3 regions of the Streptomyces sp. NPDC059743 genome follow, and region 1 is predicted to be linked to each of the others. Evidence: riboswitches for the same ligand, from Rfam matches in the RefSeq annotation. Region 1 holds a riboswitch; each other region holds the start of a gene.
What was found. A riboswitch is a leader RNA that binds a small molecule or an ion and turns the genes downstream of it on or off. The one in region 1 is predicted to bind cyclic di-AMP.
Positions count from the first base shown of each region.

Region 2: another riboswitch for cyclic di-AMP. It lies ahead of ACFV6H_RS05315 (transglycosylase family protein); the one in region 1 lies ahead of ACFV6H_RS21510 (M23 family metallopeptidase).
Region 3: another riboswitch for cyclic di-AMP. It lies ahead of ACFV6H_RS07345 (peptidoglycan DD-metalloendopeptidase family protein); the one in region 1 lies ahead of ACFV6H_RS21510 (M23 family metallopeptidase).

Region 1 is NZ_JBHWGS010000011.1:291,213-298,192, forward strand. Features, by position in the region: gene ACFV6H_RS21475 (APC family permease) at 1-6, shown strand, start outside; gene ACFV6H_RS21480 (hypothetical protein) at 74-286, shown strand; gene ACFV6H_RS21485 (HAD family hydrolase) at 397-1,047, opposite strand; gene ACFV6H_RS21490 (hypothetical protein) at 1,260-1,394, shown strand; tRNA gene ACFV6H_RS21495 (tRNA-Met) at 1,461-1,534, shown strand; gene ACFV6H_RS21500 (MerR family transcriptional regulator) at 1,693-2,439, shown strand; gene ACFV6H_RS21505 (PP2C family protein-serine/threonine phosphatase) at 2,783-3,913, shown strand; cyclic di-AMP (ydaO/yuaA leader) riboswitch at 4,253-4,407, shown strand; gene ACFV6H_RS21510 (M23 family metallopeptidase) at 4,419-5,450, shown strand; gene ACFV6H_RS21515 (PrsW family intramembrane metalloprotease) at 5,788-6,980, opposite strand, start outside.
Region 2 is NZ_JBHWGS010000002.1:478,396-485,375, reverse strand. Features, by position in the region: gene ACFV6H_RS05335 (exopolyphosphatase) at 1-611, opposite strand, end outside; gene ACFV6H_RS05330 (DUF501 domain-containing protein) at 608-1,183, opposite strand; gene ACFV6H_RS05325 (septum formation initiator family protein) at 1,246-1,719, opposite strand; gene eno (phosphopyruvate hydratase) at 1,907-3,196, opposite strand; gene ACFV6H_RS05315 (transglycosylase family protein) at 3,532-4,356, opposite strand; cyclic di-AMP (ydaO/yuaA leader) riboswitch at 4,359-4,531, opposite strand; gene ACFV6H_RS05310 (transglycosylase family protein) at 4,990-5,865, opposite strand; gene ACFV6H_RS05305 (cytochrome P450) at 6,048-6,980, opposite strand, start outside.
Region 3 is NZ_JBHWGS010000003.1:348,543-355,522, forward strand. Features, by position in the region: gene ACFV6H_RS07325 (STM4012 family radical SAM protein) at 1-923, shown strand, start outside; gene ACFV6H_RS07330 (STM4011 family radical SAM protein) at 929-1,906, shown strand; gene ACFV6H_RS07335 (hypothetical protein) at 1,790-2,185, opposite strand; gene ACFV6H_RS07340 (SGNH/GDSL hydrolase family protein) at 2,393-3,250, opposite strand; gene ACFV6H_RS07345 (peptidoglycan DD-metalloendopeptidase family protein) at 3,456-4,412, opposite strand; cyclic di-AMP (ydaO/yuaA leader) riboswitch at 4,417-4,609, opposite strand; gene ACFV6H_RS07350 (tyrosine-protein phosphatase) at 5,015-5,812, shown strand; gene ACFV6H_RS07355 (S8 family serine peptidase) at 6,005-6,980, shown strand, end outside.

The DNA of each region.
Region 1 (6,980 bases):
ATGTGACGGGTGTGATCAGAACGTAGCTTCCCAGCGGCTGCGCGGCGGGCGGGAAGGTCGCACTCTTGGGCCTATGAGTGATGCACCGATCGTCGTCCACCGGGCGTCGGGGACAGGCGGGCGGCGGGTCACGGTCCGTGGGCGGATCATGGGACTCGCCCACTCCGACGACCATCTTGTCGAATTCCTGCGTCTGGCCGGGCTGCCCGACGCCTGGGAACTGCTCGACGACCCGGAGTGGGTGGAGTGGCAGGGCGGTCCCGCGCACGAATACAGCGTCGTATGAGGTGATCATCTTCCGACTGGGTGATCAGCCTCCGCGCCTGCGCCCTTCCGCGCCCGCGCCCGCGCCTCGGCGGCTACGTACGCATAAGGAGCCCTGCCCGCGTCCAGGCCTCAGTCCGGCGGGATCGCCGCCGCGATCGAGGTGAGCTGCGTCAGACTGTCGATCCGCCAGTCCGCCGCCTCCACCACCTCCGGGTCGTCCGCCCAGAGATAGCCCCAGGGACCGCGCCGCAGATGGGCGGTGCGCAGGCCGGCGCGGTGGGCCGGGAACAGGTCGTACGCGGGATGGTCGCCCACGTACACCGTTCTGTCGGGCGCCGCCCGCGCCGCCTCGATGACATGGCCGAAGAACTCCGGAGCCGGTTTGGCCACGCCCCACTCGGCTGAGGTGGCCACCAGATCGGCGGGCAGATCGAGGCGGCGCAGCAGGTCACCGGCCTTGACGGTCTGGTTGCCCGCGAGCACGACACGGATGCCGAGGGCCTGGAGACCGGCCAGGGCGGGCCGTACGTCCGGGTAGAGGTCGGACTCGTCGAGATGCTCGCCGCGCCCGGCCGCCTCTCTGGCGCGGTTGGCCTCGCCGATGTCCATGCCGGGCTTGATCAGCCGGAGGGCGTCGGCGTTGTCCTTGTTCTGGACGGTGGCGGCGCCCACCAGTGCGGAGATGGTGTGCCGGGGAATGCCCAGCCAGTCGGCCCAGGAGGCCCAGTAGCGGTCGTCGCGTACGAGGGTCTCGCCGACGTCGAACACGATGGTTTCGATCACCGGTCCAAGCGTAGGGGGACACGCTCCGCCGATTGTCAGTGGCTGGCCGTAGCCTGTCTCCTATGTTCGCTTCCTCGTCCGCGCACGCTTCTTCGTCCTCGTCGGCTTCTTCGTCCGACTCGGTATCGAGTGCCGCCTCCGGTGCTGCGTCTGCCGCGTCTGCCGCGTCGGACTCTCCGTCCACGAGCGGTCCCGTCCGGTCCGCCGCCGTGGTCAACGCGGAGATCCGCGCCCTGTGGGCACGGGCCGGCAGCTCGCTCCCGCCCGCCGAGCAGGAGCGCTACCAGCGGCTTCTGGTGGAATGGGCCGCCGCGGTACGGGCCGATGTCGTCACGGCGGCCTAGCCTGGCGCGTCCTCGCCACGAGTGGTGATGATCTTGCTCTGAATGGCGTAAGGTTGTGTTTACCGACGCGGGGTGGAGCAGCTCGGTAGCTCGCTGGGCTCATAACCCAGAGGTCGCAGGTTCAAATCCTGTCCCCGCTACTGAACAGAAGCCGAAGGCCCGGATTCCAAGTGGATCCGGGTCTTCGTCGTTTCCGTGCCACCGCGTCCCCATATCCGTATATCCGTGCCATCCGTATATCCGTGCCGCCGTTTTCGCGCTTGACCTTTACGTAACGTCAAGTTCTACCGTCGAAGCCATGGAGTGGTCGATCCAGGAGATCGCGAAGAAGGCCGGCACCACCAGCCGCACGCTCAGGCACTACGGCGAGCTGGGACTGCTGGTGCCCAGCAGGACCGGCGCCAACGGCTACCGCTACTACGACCAGGACGCCCTGGTCCGGCTCCAGCGGATTCTGCTGCTGCGGGAGCTGGGACTCGGGCTGCCGGCGATCGCCCGGATCCTCGACGGCCAGCAGGACACGGCTGTCGCCCTGCGCACGCATCTCAGGCTGCTGGAGCAGGAGCGCGAGCGCGTCGAGCGGCTGATCGCCTCGGTGCGGACCACTCTCCACAAGACCGCGACGGGAGAGGAACTCATGGCCGAGGAAGTGCTCGACGGCTTCGATCACACACGGTACGAGCAGGAGGTGACCGAGCGTTGGGGCCGGGAGGCATATCAGAAGAGCGACCGCTGGTGGAGCGCGCTCAGCGACGAGGAGCGCCAGGGCTTCCAGGACCGGCACGAGGCCATCGCCCGCGACTGGGCACGGGCGAAGGAGGCAGGGCTCGCCGCCGACAGCGACGAGGCCCAGGCCGTCGCCCGGCGTCACTGCGACTGGCTGTCGGTGACGGTCGAGCTCACCAAGCCGTATGTCATCGGTGTGACGAAAATGTATGTGGATGATGAACGGTTCAGAGCGGCCTATGACAAGTACGGTGAAGGGACAGCAGTGCTCGTACGGGACGCCATGAAGGTGTACGCCGAGCGCCACCTGACTGACTGACCGGTCATACGGCCGGTCGGTCGGCCGACTCAGCGGCTGACCGGGCCAACCAGCCCGGCGGCCGGCGCGGCGACCGACCGGCCATCTGACCGACTGGCCGTCCGGCTGTCTGACCTGCTGTGGAGCCGGTCGCGATCCGATCTGCTCCATAGCCCACTCGGCCGACGGCGAGTCGCCGCCGCGGACGGCAGCGGCCAGCCTGGGTGGGGCGCGGTACCGTCCGTAGCCCTAGGCGGAACCGGGCAGGTGACCACTGGTGGGGAAGCTGAGGAGGCTCAGGGAGTGCCTGAGCGGCAGCGGTCGGCGGGCCGACGAGACGGTCGGTCTCACGTCGAGTGACGGGGTGCCGGTTTCGGGCGGCCGGGTCCGTACCGGGCGGCGGCTGGTCCGCGTTCTGCCTCTGCTCGTGCTCGTCGTCGGAGTGATCTTCGACTCCCTGACTCCGACACGTGTCACGGCCGCCCCACTCTACGCGGCGGCCCCGCTGGTCGCCGCGCCGTTCTACCCGCTGATCGGCACGCTGCTGGTCGCCATCGCCTCGCTGCTCTTCGAGCTGGCGATGCATCTCTACGCCAACTCGCTCATGACGCTGGAGGCGCTCAGCGAGCTGCTGACCGTTGTGGTCGTCTCGCTCCTCGCGCTGTACATCAGCGGAGTGCTGCGCCGCAGCGGGCAGCGGCTCGCCTCCGCCCGGATCATCGCCGAGACCGCTCAACGGGCGGTGCTGCCGAGACCCGCCGAACGGATCGGCGGGCTGCGTATCGCCGCGCGGTACGAGGCGGCCCAGGAAGGCGCGTTCATCGGCGGCGACCTCTTCGCCGTACAGGACACGCCGTACGGAGTACGACTGGTGGTCGGGGACGTACGGGGGAAAGGGCTTGAGGCGGTCGAGGCGGTGGCCGTCGTCATCGGGTCCTTCCGGGAGGCCGCCGAACAGGAGAGCTCGCTGGAGGGCGTGGCGCAGCGGCTGGAGCGGGCTCTCACGCGCGACGGGACCAGACGTGGCGGGCTGGACGCGTTCGAAGGCTTCACCACGGCCGTGCTCGCCGAGATCCCGCACGACGGAGATGTGGTGAAGCTGGTCAACCGAGGGCATCCCGATCCGCTGCTGATGTGCGAGAACGGCGCGGTACGGATGCTGGAGACGCGCGATCCCGCGCTGCCGCTCGGGATGAGCGAACTGGGCGCCTGGCCGGACCGTGCCCAGCAGGCCAAGTACCCGGTTGGATCGACGCTGCTCTTCTACACGGACGGACTCTCCGAGGCGCGTGATTCCCGTGGTGTCTTCTATGTGCCGCGCGACCGGCTCGACGGACGGATCTTCCAAGGGCCCGACGAACTGCTCCAGGCGCTGATCGACGACGTACGGCTGCACACGGGCGGCGGGAGCCAGGACGACATGGCGCTGCTGGCGGTGAACCGGCCCACGGAGGTCGAGCCGGAACGGCGCAGGACGATACCTCTCGTGCCCTGACTCGTTCCCTGACGGACGTGTCCTGGGCGTCCTGCATGTCCCGCGCGATCCCTGTGCTCCGGGCGTCCCACGTGTCCCGGGCGTGCTCGCGCGCGGTCCGTCGGGCCGTCACCACCGTGTGTGATCGATAGGTATCCCTCCGCATAACATTTGACATACCGTCAGGTATGCCGGGCGTGCTGAAAGGCAGTCAGCTCGCCCGATTGCGTATGCATGTGCCCTGGTGTGTCCGATGCGAAGTTGTTAATGATCACCCGGAACGGCTTGGAATAAGGGCCCGGTCTCTATTAACGTTCGATAACGCAGCGCGGTCGTCCCAGCCGTCGTAAGAGTCGGCACCGTGCTCACGCGCCGAATCCCGCAAGGGAACCGGGGAACCACCAATTGGGGTGAATCGGGAGTTCTTTGCTGCCTTGCGCAGCTCAGGGCGACCGTAGGAGACCTTCCTGCTCCGAACCCGTCAGCTAACCCGGTAGGCGAGAAGGAAGGAAAGGAGTGCGCCTCAGTGGCGTCCAATCAGCCTGCCCCCACGGTCCCCTTCGAAACCACCTCCTTCGGCACCGAGCCGGAGCGGGCATGGGGCGAGTGGAATCCCACCGAGGAGTCCGTACGCCCGGTACGCGGCAGGCATCGCGTCGGCAAGCAGCGCAACGGCTTCGCCCGTAGCTCCACCGTCCTCGGCGTGGGTGTCATAGCCGCCGTCGGCGCGGGCGGTATGGCCACCGCGCAGGACAAGCCCGCGGTCTCCATATCCCTGCCCGACGCCATCACGGACAATCTTCCCGACGCCGGTTCGCTCCCGGGCATGGGATCGCTGGCGGCCGACGAGGCCGAGCCGGATCTGCTGGCCAGCGCACCGCTCACCACCGCCGGTATGACGGCGGCGGACGCGGAACAGGGCGCCACGGACGCGGGCGAGGCCCTGCGGGCCCGGATCCTCCAGCAGGCCGAGCAGCAGCAGAACGAGGCCGACGCCACGGAGAAGGCGGCTGCGGAGCGCGCTGCGGCCGAGCAGGCCGCGGCACTGGCCAAGAAGCAGCAGACCGAGGCCGAGAAGAAGATCGAAGAGGCGAAGAAGAAGGCCGAGGCGGAGGCCAGGGCCAAGGCGGAGGCGGAGCGCCTCGCGAAGCTGGCCGCCAGTTTCGCTCTTCCCACCTCCTCGTACACCATCACCTCCACCTACGGTGAGTCCGGCTCCATGTGGTCCTCCGGCTACCACACCGGTCTGGACTTCGCCGCTCCGACGGGCACGCCGGTCAAGGCCGTGCACAGCGGCACGGTCACCTCGGCCGGCTGGTCGGGCTCGTACGGCTACCGGACCATCCTGGAGCTGGATGACGGTACGGAGATCTGGTACTGCCACCAGTCCTCGATGACCGTCACCGCCGGGCAGAAGGTCACCACCGGCGAGACCATCGGCCGGGTCGGCGCGACCGGCAATGTGACCGGGCCGCATCTGCACCTCGAAGTCCACACGGCGGGCGGCTCCGGTGTCGATCCCATGAGCTGGCTGCGCAGCAAGGGCCTGGCTCCCTGAGCCACGCCGCGTGACTCCCTGAGTGCCGCCGCCCGACCGCGCTCCTCGGCCCTCGGCTTGATCCCCGTGGCATCACGCTGTCCCCGTCCCCGGCGGCTCCGGCGCTAGGCCCTGTCCGGCCGGTCTTCGTGGGCCCGGAACGCCCGGCACGGCACCTCGCCGCGTTGTCGGAGTTGCCCGAGTACATCCAGTACACGGGCAATCCTCCGCCTTGCGATGCACCGCACCGGACGCCCCGGGCTGATCCACGAAGACCGGCCGGACAGGACCTAGCCCCCCGACGCCTGGGCCGCCGGTCCCGTCGGTCTTCGGCCGGTCGTTGGCTGGCAGTAGGTCGTCAGTACTGGCGGTACGGGTTGTAGCCGTCGTAGTCGATGTACGGCGGCGGCACCGGCACCCGGCCCGTGGCCCGCGCGGCATAGGTCAGCGCGGGCCCGGCCGTCTCCCTGCGTTCCCAGAGATGGTGCAGCAGCTCCTGCTCGCGCTCCACGAAGTCCGGGCCGGTCCTGCCGCGCTGGGCGTCATGGCGCAGAAACGCCAGGGACGTCGCGAACGCCTCGTACTCGCCGACCGATCTGGACGCCTGAGGTCCGTACGTACGGGCCGCGAAATCGCGCGCCACCGTGCGCGCCCGCATCGAGGAGAGCGCCTGAGGCGCGGACGCAGGCAGCCAGCCCGCCGCCGCGTACGCGGGCAGCTCGGCCGAGACCGTACGCAGCTCGCGCTGTCTGCTCCAGATTGCCAGCCAGGTCAGCAGCCCGAAGACCGGCACCATGAACACCGCGTACACGGCGTAGAAGCCGAACGGGCCGAAGAGCGACGTCGAGCCGTTCCACAGTGCGTGCATACCCATCGCCAGCGCCAGACCGAGCGGCGGGAGGGCCAGCCGCCGGATCTTCTGGTGGCGGGCCGCCGTCGCCGCCAGGCCGAAGCCTATGCCCGTGAGCACGGTGAAGAGCGGGTGCGCGAACGGCGCCAGCACCACCCGTACGAAGAAGGTCGCCGCCGTTATGGAGGCCAGGCCTGCGCTGCCCGCGCTCCGGTCCTCGCCGAAGGCGCTGCCGAGATAGAGGATGTTCTCGGTGAAGGCGAAGCCGGTGGCGGTGAAGCCCGCGAACACGACTCCGTCGACCAGCCCGGTGAAGTCCCGTCTGCGGAACAGGAAGACCAGCAGGATCGCCGCGGCCTTGGCGCTCTCCTCCACGACCGGCGCTATCACCGTGACGCCCAGGGACTCCGCGCCGGCCGGGTCGGCGGTGGCGGTGGCTATCCACCGGATCGCGAAGGTGTTGGCGATGATCGCGACCAGGGCGGCGGCGAAGGCGCCCCAGGCGAACGAGAACAGCAGATTCCGCCAGGGCCCTGGATCGACGCGGTCCAGCCAGCGGAAGGCCGCGACCAGGAGCGGTACGGGCAGCACGGCGAGCCCGAGGCCGACCAGAAAGCCCTCGGTGCCGGTCTGGTCCCGGACGAGCGCCAGGATCACCAGGCCGCAGAGGGCGAGCAGCGTGATCACGGCTCCCGCTCGCA
Region 2 (6,980 bases), on a different contig from region 1:
AGCGGGACCGTCAGCTCCGCGAGGTCGAGGGCCGCCTCGATGTCCGCGCGCATCGCGGCGATCTCGGCGGTCGTGGGCGGATCGCTGACGACACCGTCCCGTACGAGATGGCGCTCGGTCAGCCGTACACACCCGATGTCCACGGAGCGCGCGGCGCGTACCCGGTCGTCGCCGACGACGAACTCCGTCGAACCGCCGCCGATGTCCACGACCAGATAACTGTCCCGGCCCGGCAGCTCCTTGGTGGCACCGGTGAAGGAGAACTCCGCCTCCTGGTCGCCGGTGATCACCTCGGGCTCCACGCCCAGGATGTCCAGCACACCGCGGACGAACTCGTCGCGGTTCTCGGCGTCGCGCGACGCGGAGGTGGCCACGAAGAGGACGCGCTCGGCGCCGTGCTCCTTGATGACGGCGGCGTACTCACGGCACGCCTCGAAGGTCCGCTCCAGCGCCTCGGGCGCCAGCCGGCCGGTCCTGTCCACGCCCTGGCCGAGCCGGACGATCCTCATCCGCCGGTCCAGATCGACCACTTCGCCCGTATCCGGGTGAACGTCGGCGACCAGCAGGCGGATGGAGTTCGTACCGCAGTCGATCGCGGCGACCCGGGTCATACGCGCTCCTCGTCCTCGTCGTCCCCGTCGTTCTTATCCGCGGGCTTGTCCGCGGGAGCGCACGGGCTCACGCACGGGCCCTTCGCCCACCACTCCGGCAGCATCGCCAGCGCCTCGTCGCCCAGCGGATTCACGCCGGGGCCCGCCGCCAGCGAGTGGCCGACCAGGACGTGCAGACACTTCACCCGGTCCGGCATACCGCCCGCGCTGGGAAAGCCCTCCAGCACCTCGATGGCGTCACGGCGCGCGAGATAGTCCTCGTGCGCCTCGCGGTACGCGGCGGCCAGCTCCGGATCGGCCGCGAGGCGCTCGGTCATCTCCTTCATGACACCGTTCGCCTCCAGCGTGCCGATGGCCGAGGCCGCGCGCGGACAGGTCAGGTAGTACGTCGTCGGGAAGGGCGTGCCGTCCGGGAGCCGCGGCGCGGTCTCCACGACGTCCGGCTGTCCGCAGGGGCAGCGGTGCGCGATGGCGCGCAGTCCGCGCGGAGGACGGCCGAGCTGTTCCTGGAACGCGGCCACGTCCGCCTCGGTGGGCTCGGTGCGTTCAGTCTGCGGAGGAGGGATGTCCATGCCTGCCTTGGTTCTACGGTTCTGGTTCTGCGTGCCTGATACGTACGGAGGGAGGCCGGGCCCTACCGGTCCGGGCGGTCCGCGTCGTCCACGCCGTCCAGGACATTCGAGTACCAGGGACGGTCCGTCGCGTCCCGCTCCTCACGGCGCTCACGCACCGCCTCCGGGTCGATCATGGTGTAACCGGTCTCTCCCGGCATCACATAGTGGAGATGCTCACGGGCCAGCCGCTGGATGTACGCGTCGTCCTGGAGCCGCGCCTTCTCGTCGCGCAGCTCCTCGACCCGCTGCCGCGCCTCCCGGGCCTCCCGCTCCTGCTCGGCGATCTCGTTCCGCTGCGACACGTACTGCCGCATCGGATACGCGAGCGCCACCACCAGTGTGCACACCACGAGGGCGAGAAAGGCCGCCCGGCCGGTGAGACGGGAGCGGCGGTCCTGGCGGCGGTTCTGCGAGCGGTAGACGCGCGCGGCGGTCTGCTCGCCGAGCAGCCGCAGCCTGGTCGCGGTGGTGAACCGGTCCCGGTTCCCGGCCATGGCTCGCCTCCCCTGTCACGTGCGTACGTCCCCGGACACGGTACGGGACCGGGGCCGGGGACGTACGGACGACGGGCGGTACGGACGGGACGGCAGCCCCGCCCGGCAACCGCCGCTGCTGCGCCTGCGGGCGCCTGCCGCGTCTGCCGCGCGCTGCGCCCGCCACGCCTGCCGACTGCCGAGTCGCTCAGGCGGAACGGAACCGCGGGAACGCGCTGCGGCCCGCGTACACCGCCGCGTCGTCGAGGATCTCCTCGATACGCAGCAGCTGGTTGTACTTGGCGACACGGTCCGAGCGGGCCGGAGCGCCGGTCTTGATCTGACCGCAGTTCACCGCGACGGCGAGGTCCGCGATGGTGACGTCCTCGGTCTCGCCGGAGCGGTGGGACATCATGCACTTGAAGCCGTTGCGCTGGGCCAGCTCGACGGCGTCCAGCGTCTCGGTCAGCGAACCGATCTGGTTGACCTTGACCAGCAGGGCGTTGGCGGAGCCCTCCTCGATGCCACGGGCCAGCCGCTCCGGGTTGGTGACGAACAGGTCGTCACCGACGATCTGCACCTTGGAGCCGAGCTTGTCGGTGATGACCTTCCAGCCGGCCCAGTCGTCCTCGAAGAGCGGGTCCTCGATGGAGACGAGCGGGTACGCGGCGACCAGCTCCTCGTAGTACTCCGTCATCTCGGCGGCCGAGCGGGACTTGCCCTCGAACTCGTACGAGCCGTCCTTGTAGAACTCGGAGGCGGCGACGTCCAGCGCGAGCGCGATGTCACGGCCCGGCACATAGCCGGCTTCCTTGATGGCTTCGAGGATCAGGTCGAGCGCGGCGCGGTTGGACTCCAGGTTGGGCGCGAAGCCGCCCTCGTCGCCGAGACCGGTGGAGAGGCCCTTCTGCTTCAGGACCTTCTTGAGGGTGTGGTAGACCTCGGCACCCCAGCGCAGCGCCTCGGAGAAGGACTCCGCGCCGATCGGAGCGATCATGAACTCCTGGATGTCCACATTGGAGTCGGCGTGCGAGCCGCCGTTCAGGATGTTCATCATCGGAACGGGCAGCAGATGCGCGTTCGGGCCGCCCAGGTAGCGGAAGAGCGGGAGGTCCGAGGCCTCGGAGGCGGCGTGCGCGACGGCGAGCGAGACACCGAGGATGGCGTTGGCGCCCAGCGAGCCCTTGTTCTCGGTGGCGTCCAGGTCGATCATGGCCTGGTCGATCAGGCGCTGCTCGGTGGCGTCGTAGCCGACGAGCTCCGGGCCGAGCTGCTCGATGACGGCCAGTACGGCCTTCTCGACGCCCTTGCCCAGATAGCGGTTGGCGTCTCCGTCACGGAGTTCCACGGCCTCGAACGCACCGGTGGAGGCACCGGACGGGACGGCAGCACGGCCGGTGCTGCCGTCGTCGAGGCCGACCTCGACCTCGACCGTGGGGTTGCCTCGGGAGTCCAGGATTTCCCGGGCTACGACGACGTCGATGGACGGCACGAGCATCTCCTTCTGGGATGTGACGCTTGGAGTGCAGGGTCTCATTGGCCTTGCGGCATGAGCCTAACCGGCCCGGAGGCGTCGGCCGGCCGGTGCCCGCCCGCTGGGACGGATCAAGCACCCGAGCGCCTCGGCGCGCCGATGAGCACCGCCTTGAGTGCCGTGTTGAGCACCGCTCCGAGTACCCTCCGCGTCCGTCCTGAGTCCGTCCTGAGTCCTCCCTGCGTATCCCTCGCGTACGCCCGGACAGGCGCAGACCGCGGCCCGGCGCGTACGGGGATCACGCGCCGGGCCGGGCGAGTCAGGTCAGCTCGGGTCGGGTCGGGTCGGGTCAGGTCAGGTCAGGTCAGATGGAGCTGCTGGCCCGGGTAGATGAGATCGGCGTCGCGGACGATGTCCTTGTTCAGCTCGAACAGCTTCTTCCAGCCGCCCTTGACCTGGTGCGCGGCGGCGATCTTGGAGAGGCTGTCACCGGACTTGACCTTGTACTCGCCGTCGCCCTTCTTGAACGTGGTGGCGGCGCCGGTGGCGGCATCCGTGGCGGCGCGGCTCTCGCCGCGCGAGGCGGGCTGCGCCTGCTGCCGCTTGGGCTGGGCGGGCCGGGTCTGCTGCTGGGGCTGCGCCTGCTGCTGGGCGGCCTGGTCCTGTGTACCGGAACCGGAACCGGAACCGGAATCAGAGCCGCCGCCGGAGTTCGAACCGGACCCGGAGCCCGAGCCGGAACCGGAGCCCGTACCGGAACCGGAGCCTGTGCCGGCCGAGCCACCGTCGTACGCGGCGTTGGAGAGGTTGACGCCACAGGTGGGCCACGCGCCCTTGCCCTGGCCGGCCAGCACCTTCTCGGCGACCGTTATCTGCTGGGACTTCGAGGCGAGGTCGGCCCTGGCCGCGTAGGCGGTGCCTCCGTACGCGGCCCAGGTGGAGCTGCTGAACTGGAGGCCGCCGTAGTACCCGTTACCGGTGTTGATGGACCAGTTGCCGCCGGACTCGCACTGGGCGACCCGGTCCCACTCGGAGGCGGTCGCGGCGGAGGCGGAGGTGGCGCCGATCAGCGGGACCGCGACGGCGGCACCGGTGATTCCGGCGAGCGTGGCATAGCGGGCGGTCACGGAGCGGGAGGGACGGCGGTGCTTGCCCTTGCTGGAACCTTTGCTGGAACGCGGCATGGAACTCTCCTCACCGACGCCTACGAGGTGAGCTGTCGGGTTCGGGCCAAGTGAGTTGCCCGGCCGGACGCTCGCGCATCCGGCTTCACCCCGAGCCGGTCGTCGGCCGTCTCTCGACGGCCGGGGCCGGCACAAACCGTGGGTCCCCCGCTCCTGCCTTCGGCGCATGACGCGACGACTACTCCCCCCGACCGACGGCAGGATTCGGCGTGACGGTCGACGAGGCCCGCGGTGCGAGCGGTTCAGACCGTAATCACAGGCCCGCCGGTTCTTCAAAGGAGACATCAGGGAAATAACGCCCTTACCCACCGCCCAGGTTTACGCATTTCCGCTGGTGGGAGCAGAAAGCAGGGCAACGCACAGGGCAAAAGTCCCTAGTTGCAACAAAGAGACCCTTGTCTCACTTGCACAGAAGCGGACATAGAACCGCGAACTACCCTCTGAATCCGCGCCACTTCACGGCGGGATCAAGGGCTGAACCAAGGGCTGGACCAAGGATTGAATCAAGGCGGCATCAAGGCCGGGACCACGGGCGGGATCAGGGCCACGGCCGGCGAGAACACACCGAGAACGCACCGAGGGCGGCCGGTACCGGCCGCCCTCGCTCACCTCACAGCCATCGGCCCGTACGCCTTACAGCCACCCGCCGAGCACCTTCTGCCCGTCGGCGACCAGCCAGTTGCGCTCGGCGGGCTGATCGGCCTCCGCCGGAGCGGGCGATTCCGTACGATCCGGCAGGCCGTCCGTACTGCGCGACAGGCCGTCACCTCGTGAGGCATGGCGACCGTATTCAAGTCCTTCATCCGAATTGCCCGTTACGGCATCCTCCTGGGCGGCCTCACCGCGGTGCTTGCCCTTGGCCGACTCCGTACCGCCGGTGGCAGTGCCACCGAGGCCGAGCCCGTCGGTGCCCTCGGCGCCGTCCGCGGAAGCTCCGGACGTGGGCGTGCCGGCCGAACCGGAAGGGACCGGCTCGCCGGGCCGCACGCCCGTTCCGTCGGCCGGAGCGGAGGGCTCGGCGTCCGGAGCGCCGGAGGGACTGCCCGTCGGATCGGCGCCCTGGTCGCCCTGCGAGGCTCCCGTGGAGCCGGAGCCGGAGCCGGAGCCGCTTCCGAGACCGACACCGGGCAGCAGGGTGCCCGTCAGCCCGGAGACCGACGCACAGCTCGACCAGACCTTCGAGCCCTGCGCTTCGAGGATCTTCTCCGCCACGGTGATCTGCTGGGAACGGCTGGCGAGGTCGGGCCGGGCCGCGTACGCGCCGCCGCCGAAGGCGTCCCAGGTCTCCTGGCCGAGCTGGAGGCCGCCGTAGTAGCCGTTGCCGAGGTCCGCGCTCCACATACCGCCGCTCTCGCATTCGGAGACACGGTCCCAGGTGGAGGCGTCCGCCGCGCTGGCGCCCGAGGCGGCGAACAGCGGGATGGCGATCGCCGACCCGGTCACCCCAGCGGCGACGATCAGAGCGGGGGCCTGGCGTGGTCTGCGGTGTCGGCCGTTCGCGGAGCGCATGCGCTTGCCTTCCGTGTGACTGTCGTTTCGACTACGGCGTGTTGCTGCTGAGTCGTCGGTGAACGTAGCGGTACTCGAACGTCTGTCACAAGTCGATGCAGCGGAGATCACGTGAAAGTCACATTCCTGACGGTCCGTCAGTTGCAGCTTCCTGATCGGGCCTCGAAACCGGCAGCGGTCCATCAGCCGGACAATGGCGTGAACTGCACCGGAAGTGTGCGCAATCCACGCATGATGAGCCCTCCGCGCCAGCGCAAATCGGCAGGATCCACGGCAAGCCGCACATCGGGCAGCCGGGTCAGCAGCGTCGCGAGAGCGGTCTGTCCTTCAAGGCGGGCGAGCGGTGCGCCGAGGCAGTAGTGGATGCCGTGCCCGTAGCCGAGGTGCTGATTGTCACGCCGTGCGAGATCGAGTGTGTCGGGCGAGGCGAACCGTTCCGGGTCGCGGTCCGCCGCGGCGAGTACGACGAGTACGGGATCGCCCACCGCGATCCGCTGCCCGCCGAGCGTCACCGGCTCGGTGGCGTACCGCCAGGTCGCCAGCTCCACCGGACCGTCGTGGCGCAGCAGTTCCTCGACACCCGTCGCGAGCAGCTCCGTCTCGCCCGCGTCGAGCGACCGCTGAAGCCGGGCGCGCTGCTCCGGGTGGCGCATCAGCGTATGGACGCCGTTACCGATCAGGTTGACGGTGGTCTCGAAACCGGCGAAGAGGATGATGAAGGCCATCGCCGCGGCCTCGTTCTCGGTGAGATGCTCGCCGTCGTCACTGGCCCGGACGAGGCCGGAGATCAGATCGTCGCCCGGATTCTCCCTTTTACGGTGGATGAGTTCGGCCAGATATCCCCGGATCTTCTTGACCGACCGCGCCACACCGCCGCGCGGCCCGCCGCCGTGGCCGGCTTTTGAATGCCGGATCATCATGCCGGCCCAGTCGCGGAAGTCGTCCTGGTCCTCGGCCGGTACGCCGAGCAGATCGCAGATCGCGTAGATGGGCAGCGGGAAGGCGAAGTCATGGATCAGATCCGCCTCGCCCTTCGCCGCGAAACCGTCGATGAGCCGGTCGGTGAGCTGCTGGACGCGAGGCCCGAACTCCGCGATGCGCCGGGGCGTGAACGC
Region 3 (6,980 bases), on a different contig from region 1:
CGACCGCCGACCGGCTGGCCGTGCTCGCCGAGCGCGGCGCCACCCGGCTGAGCATCGGTGTCCAGAGCTTTGTCGACGCGGAGGCGAGGGCCGCCGTACGCCCGCAGCGCCGCGCCGATGTCGAGGCCGCGCTCGGCCGTATCCGTGACGCCCGGATCCCGGTCCTCAATATCGATCTGATCTACGGCATCGACGGCCAGACGGAGCACACCTGGCGTCACTCCCTGGATGCCGCGCTCGCCTGGCGGCCCGAGGAGCTGTATCTCTATCCGCTCTACATACGGCCGCTCACCGGGCTCGGCAGGCTGGGCGCGGGAAGCGACGCCGTCTGGGACGCCCAGCGGCTGCGGCTCTACCGGCAGGGCCGGGACCTGCTTCTCGCCGAGGGATACGAGCAGGTGTCCATGCGGATGTTCCGCCTCCCGGACAGCGGCACGGACAGCGGCACGGGCGCTCCGCCGCGAGGCGCGGACGACTACGCGTGCCAGACCGACGGCATGATCGGTCTCGGCTGCGGAGCCCGCTCGTACACCTCACGGCTCCACTACTCCTTCGACTACGCGGTCGACATGCGCGAGATACGGACCATCATCGACACCTATACGGCCACGGAGGACTTCTCCCGCGCGGAGGTCGGCCGCCCGGTCGACGAGGACGAGGCACGCCGCCGCCATCTGCTCCAGTCGCTTCTCCAGGCCCAGGGCATGGAGGTGGCCGGCTACCGCGAGCGGTTCGGCTCGGTGCCGGCCAAGGACTTCCCGGCCGAGCTGGACCGGTTCGAGGACCTCGGCTGGCTGGACACCGGCACGGATCCCGGGCTGCTGCGTCTCTCACCCGAGGGACTCTCGTACTCGGACGCGCTGGGCCCGGCGCTCTTCTCTCCCGCCGTACGGGCCGCGATGGCCGCGTACGAGGTGAAGTGAGCCCCGTGGACCTGACGATCCTCTACCGAGGCCCGCTCGCCTCCTGCGACTACGACTGTCCGTACTGTCCGTTCGCCAAGCGGCGGGACAGCCGCGAGCAGCTCCGCGCCGACAGGGAGGCGCTGGAGCGGTTCGCCTCCTGGGTGTCGGAGCAGCGGGACGACCGACTGTCGGTGCTCTTCACGCCCTGGGGCGAAGGGCTGGTCCGCTCCTGGTACCGGCGGACGCTCAGCGAGCTGTCGCATCTGCCGCATGTCGGGCGCGTGGCCATCCAGACCAATCTGAGCTGCCGTACCGACTGGCTGGCCGACGCCGATCCGGCGAAGCTGGCGCTGTGGTGCACCTACCACCCCGGGCAGACGCCGTACGACCGGTTCCTCGCCAAGTGCCACGACCTCGCGGACCGCTCCATCCGCTTCAGTGTGGGCGTCGTCGGCCTCGCCGAGCATCTTGAGCACGCCCGCCGGCTGCGCGCCGAACTGCCCGCGCACATCTATCTCTGGATCAACGCGGCCGAGGGCCACAGCTATACGGACGAGGAGGCCGCCCGCTGGACGGAGCTCGATCCTCTCTTCCCGTACAGCCGCAGGCCGCACAGCTCTGCCGGGCTGCCCTGCCGGACCGGTGAGTCGGTGATCTCGGTGGACGGCGAAGGGACCGTACGGCGCTGCCACTTCGTCCGTGCCGAGCTGGGCAATCTCTACGACGGCTCGTACCGGAAGGCGCTCGCGCCCCGGGCATGCCCGCTGGCGGTGTGCGACTGCCATATCGGCTATGTGCATCTGGAGACGCTGCCGCTGTACGACATCTTCGCGGGCGGAGTGCTGGAGCGGATCCCTCAGCTGCGGAATCCGCTCCGGGACGGATCAGTTCGGCGGGCCGCCCAGGGAGACCTGGGTGGTGTTCCGGTCCTCGTTCAGCTCGATGTTCTCGGCGCTGACCGACAGATGCGTCGCATCGGAGAACCGCAGCCGGAGCCGTAGATCGAACCGCCAGGTGTCGTCGCCGTTCGGATGGATGGTGACCGTCGCGGTCCCGTTGGACAGTCCCTCCTTCGTGGTCTCCGTCAGCACATCGAGAGGGTACGGACCGGCCGTCGTCCCGTCCTTGAACTGACCGAACGGCACGGAGATGGAGGCGGCCTCCACACCGTCCGGTGTCTTGACCGAGATATTGATCCCGGTGTCGTGGTCACGATCCTCATTGGCCGTGACAAAGGTGACCGCTCCCGCCGAGAGAGTCGCACTGCCGTTGTCCGCCATCGGAACCCCCTGAACCCACAGCGCCGTGGTACGGGCCTTCCTCTGGCCGGCGCCACACCGGAGGACCCCTTCGGCTCGGTTATCGCCGCGCTCGGCACAGCCCATGCGCAGGCGTTCCGTGGTCCATTCGGATGAGTGAAAATCCGCTGCGCAGCACCGGGACAGCCGGACCGGGATGCCCGTCGGCACCCCGGTCCGGCACCGCCGTCACTGGTTCAAGGGCAGAAGGTCCGGGCGCTTCGCCTCGACATGGTCCCCGGAGGACTCTCCGCGCAGCCGGCGCCCGATCCACGGCACCAGATACTCGCGCGCCCAGTTGATGTCGTCGCGCCGTACCTCGAAGGTGCCGCGCGGCGGCTGCGGCGGCCATGCCTGGTCCGGGTCGGCGGGCACATCGAGCCCGAGCACCTGCGCGGCGCGCAGAGCGACACGGGTGTGGCCCTCGGGTGAGAGATGCAGCCGGTCGCCGTCCCAGGCCCGCCTGTCCTGGACGGACTTGAGGGACCAGAGATCGAGCACCGGACAGTCGTAGCGGTCGGCGATGGCCCGTACATGGGCGGTGTACGTCGCGATCTTGCCGCGCAGATGACGGAGTACGGGAACGCCTCGGGTGTCGAAGCCGGTCGTCACCATGACCGTGCCGACCGCTCCGGCCAGATCGGCGACGGCCCGCTCGAAGCGCTCGGCGACATCGTCGGGATCGGTGCCGGGCCGGATGATGTCATTGCCGCCTCCGCAGAAGGTCACCAGATCGGGGGCGAGTTCCTTGGCCCGGGGAATCTGCTCGGTGACGATCTGGTCGAGGAGCCGGCCGCGTACGGCGAGATTCGCGTACCGGAAATCACCGTGCACGGTGTCCGCAGGACCGGCCGGGACGGCACCGTCGGTCACCAGGTCGGTGAGTTGGTCAGCCAGTCGATCGGCGAGCAGAACCGCGAGCCGGTCCGCCCAGCCGACATACCGTCCATCGGGTCCGGGATCGCCCACGCCCTCCGTGAAGCTGTCACCGATCGCCGTGTACGACCCGAATACGCCTCTTCTTCTTGATCTCGAATCGTCTGCCACAACACCACATCTTTCACCCGCAGATGTGACCTACGCGACCGTAAGGAAGGGTTGACCAGGCGTGAGATACACCATCGGTCAATTTTCGGCCAAGCGGGAATATGCCCAACGCTCTCCGCCCGACACGGAAGTACCGGTGCCGGGCGGAGAGCAGAGAACGGAGAACGCAGCAAGAACGACGCCATGCCTCAGTCGGTGCCGTACCTCAGATATTGACACCCTGATCGCGGAGATACGCCAGCGGGTCGATGTCCGAGCCGTACTCCGGTCCGGTACGGATCTCGAAGTGCAGATGCGGTCCCGTGACATTGCCGGTGGCGCCGGAGAGACCGATCTGCTGGCCCTCGCTGACGGTGTCGCCCTCGGAGACGGATATCGAGGACAGATGGGCGTACTGCGAGTAGTGGCCGTCGCTGTGCTCGATGACGACCTGATTACCGTACGAGCCGCCCCAGCCCGCCGTCACGACCGTGCCCGCGCCGACCGCCTTCACCTCGGTGCCCGTGTCCACCAGGAAGTCCACACCGGTGTGGTAGCCGCTGGCCCAACTGCTGCCCGAGGCACGGTACGGAGTGCCGATCTGCGGATCGTCGACGGGCGTGGTGAAGCCGGAGCCGCTGCTCTGCTCCGGCGTGTCGGCCGGCGTGGTGGTGGACGGATCCGAGGCACCGGTGTCGTCCGAGGCGCTGTCGGAAGACTTGGACGGCTCTGTCGGCTCGGCCGGCTTCGCGGGACGCGTATGGTCTGCGCCGCGCGCCTTGATGGTCAGCTTCAGCCCGGGGTGGATCAGCGACGGGTTCGGCCCGACGGCCTCGCGGTTGTCCGCGTACAGCTTGTGCCAGCCACCGTGGACATGCTGCTTCTTGGCGATCTTCGACAGGGAGTCGCCCGCGACCACGGTGTAGACCCGGGTCTTGGTGGCGCCCTTCTTGGCGCCGGCCTTCTTCGCGCCGACGTGCTCCACGACGGTCTGCTCCACGCCGAGCTGTTGCTGGGTGACGGCCTCGGGCGCGGTGGCCGGTGCGGCCTTCACGGCGGCGTGCGCGCCGGTGGCGCCGATGAGCGGAAGTGCGATGGCGGCTCCGCCGGTACCGGCGGCTATGAATCCGCGCGATACCGGGTTGTTGGCCTTGGGACGGCGGTGCTTACCCTTCGCGGGCATGGCGAATTCCTCTCCGGCGCCTGCGAGGTGAGCTGTCGGGTTCGGACGGGAGATGCCCGGTCGCGATTGTCGCGCGACTTCACCCCAAGCCGTTCCGGAGTTTCCGGACCGGCGTACTACCTGGGTCCCCCGCTCCTGCCACGCGTTGCTTGACGATACGAATTCCGGGCGGCGGCAGGATTCGGCGGTCCGTCCGGATTGAGGGTGAACGTAGGCGAGTGGGGCGAGCGGAACAAGCGATCCTTTTCCACCGACAAGACGCACTCGCATTTAACCCGGCTTTACCGGTCACCCTGAGTGGACGACGGCCTCCGAACTCCGCTCCAGACAAGGAATTCGAATACATGTCATCACCACGGAACGTCACGGATATGATCCTGGTCACGGACCGGAACCCATCTCATCCGCGACCGGGGCAGGACATAAGGAATCACCCAATACGGACAGATGCACATTTGGGCGATATCTATCAGCGAATAATGTCCGAATGCTCCCATCGGATTCCCGACAGCCGAACTGATTGCCACACGAACAGATGTCGTAGTGTCAGAGGTCGACAGCGTCGGCGAGCCGCGCCGACGGCAGACACGGAGGAGCAGGCCGTGACGCAGCAGGTCCCGTCGACAGAGCCCGAGCTGGCCGGCGTGCGCAACTTCCGTGATGTCGGAGGACTGCCCACCACGGACGGCAGGCAGGTGCGGCCGGGCAGGCTCTTCCGCAGCGGTCATCTCGCCAATGCCACCGCGGCCGACGCGGCCTTTCTCTCGTCCCTCGGGCTTCACACGATCTTCGACTTCCGCAATGCCGCCGATCTGAAGCTCGACGGAGCGGACGTGGAGCTGCCCGGCGTACGCAATGTGAACATTCCGCTCACCGACCCGGCCGACGGCGCCGAGTTCTGGCGGATGGTCAGGGACGGCGATCTGGACCAGCTCCGCTCGCTCCTCGCGGACGGCAAGGCCGCGGCCCGGATGACCGACTCGTACCGCTCGATCATCAAGGACCGCACCGCCGAGCACAGCCGTGTCCTGCACGCCCTCGCCGAGGACAGCATGCCGGCGCTCATGCACTGCGCGGCGGGCAAGGACCGGGCCGGTCTCTCGGTCGCCGTGGCCCTGCTCGCGGTCGGGGTGGAGCCCGAGGCGATCGAGGCGGACTATCTCAAGTCGAACGATCCGCACCGCCGCTATCCGGTCCGGCGCAGCGACAATTCGCCCGCCGGAATGTCCACCGAGGTGATGGACCTGCTCAGCCCGCTCTTCGACGCGCGCGCCGAGTATCTCGCGGCGGCCTTCGAGACCATCGAGAAGGCCTGGGGCACCACCGACACCTATCTCACCGAGGGACTGGGGCTCGCGCCCGAGACACGTGAGCGGCTGCGCGCCCGCCTCCTCGATTAGGTCCTGTCCGGTGAGTCCTGTCCGGTAGGTCCCGTCCCGCCGACTTCCCGTGCCCGATCCGGTGTTCGTGGCCGTGGCGTGGTTGGGACATGTCTCAACCACGCCACCCATGAACCAGTGACAGCCGCTCCAGCCCTACCAGATTCTGTCCAACAGCGCGTGACAGCGGAGTTGAACGAAAGGGCTGGACAAATGAGACGTATCCGCCTGACGGCGGCGGTATCCATGGCCTTGCTGATGACCGTGGGTGCCGTGGCGCCGGTCGCGGCCCGGCCCTCCGCCCGGGACACGGTGACCGACGGGCCCGTCGGCACCGCCGACTCGACCGGCGCCACCTCGGTGGGCACGCCCACGACGGTACGGCTGATCACCGGTGACCGGGTGACGCTCACCACGGGCCCGGACGGAAAGCGCTCGGCCTCGGTCCAGCCCGGTCCTGGCCGCGACGGCATCCTCTTCCGGACCGCCGAGCAGGACGGCCGGCTGTCCGTACTGCCGTCCGACGCTGCGGACCTGGTGTCGGCGGGAACACTCGACCGGGAACTGTTCGATGTGACCGCGCTCGTCTCGCAGGGATACGACGAGGCCCACACCGACTCGCTCCCGCTGATCGTCGCCCAGCCCTCCGAAGCACAAGCCGCAGGAACACAGGCCTCCGGAGCACAGGCCGCCGAGACCCTGCGTTCCCTGTCCGGGTTCCAGGACGACTCCGTACCCTCGCGCCTGCTGGAGAGCATCGGCGCCCGCTCGCTGCGGATACCCGGCGGCGATCTCGGTACGTTCTGGCACACGCTCGCGCCGGCCGGGGACACCATGACCGCCCGCGATCTGCGAGCGACTCCCAGGATCTGGCTGGACGGCAAGGTGAACGCCGTCCTGGACCGCAGTACGGCGCAGATCAACGCGCCCGCCGCCTGGGACGCCGGCTACCGGGGCCAGGGAGTCAAGGTCGCCGTCCTCGACACCGGCGCGGATACGACACATCCCGATCTGACGGGCCGGATCGTCGAGGCCAAGGACTTCTCCGGCAGCGGCGGCACCGAGGACGTCTTCGGCCATGGCACACATGTCGCCTCCACGGTCGGCGGCAGCGGCGCCGCGTCCGGCGGCAGCCGCAAGGGCGTCGCTCCGCAGGCCGGGCTGCTGATCGGCAAGGTCCTCGGCAACG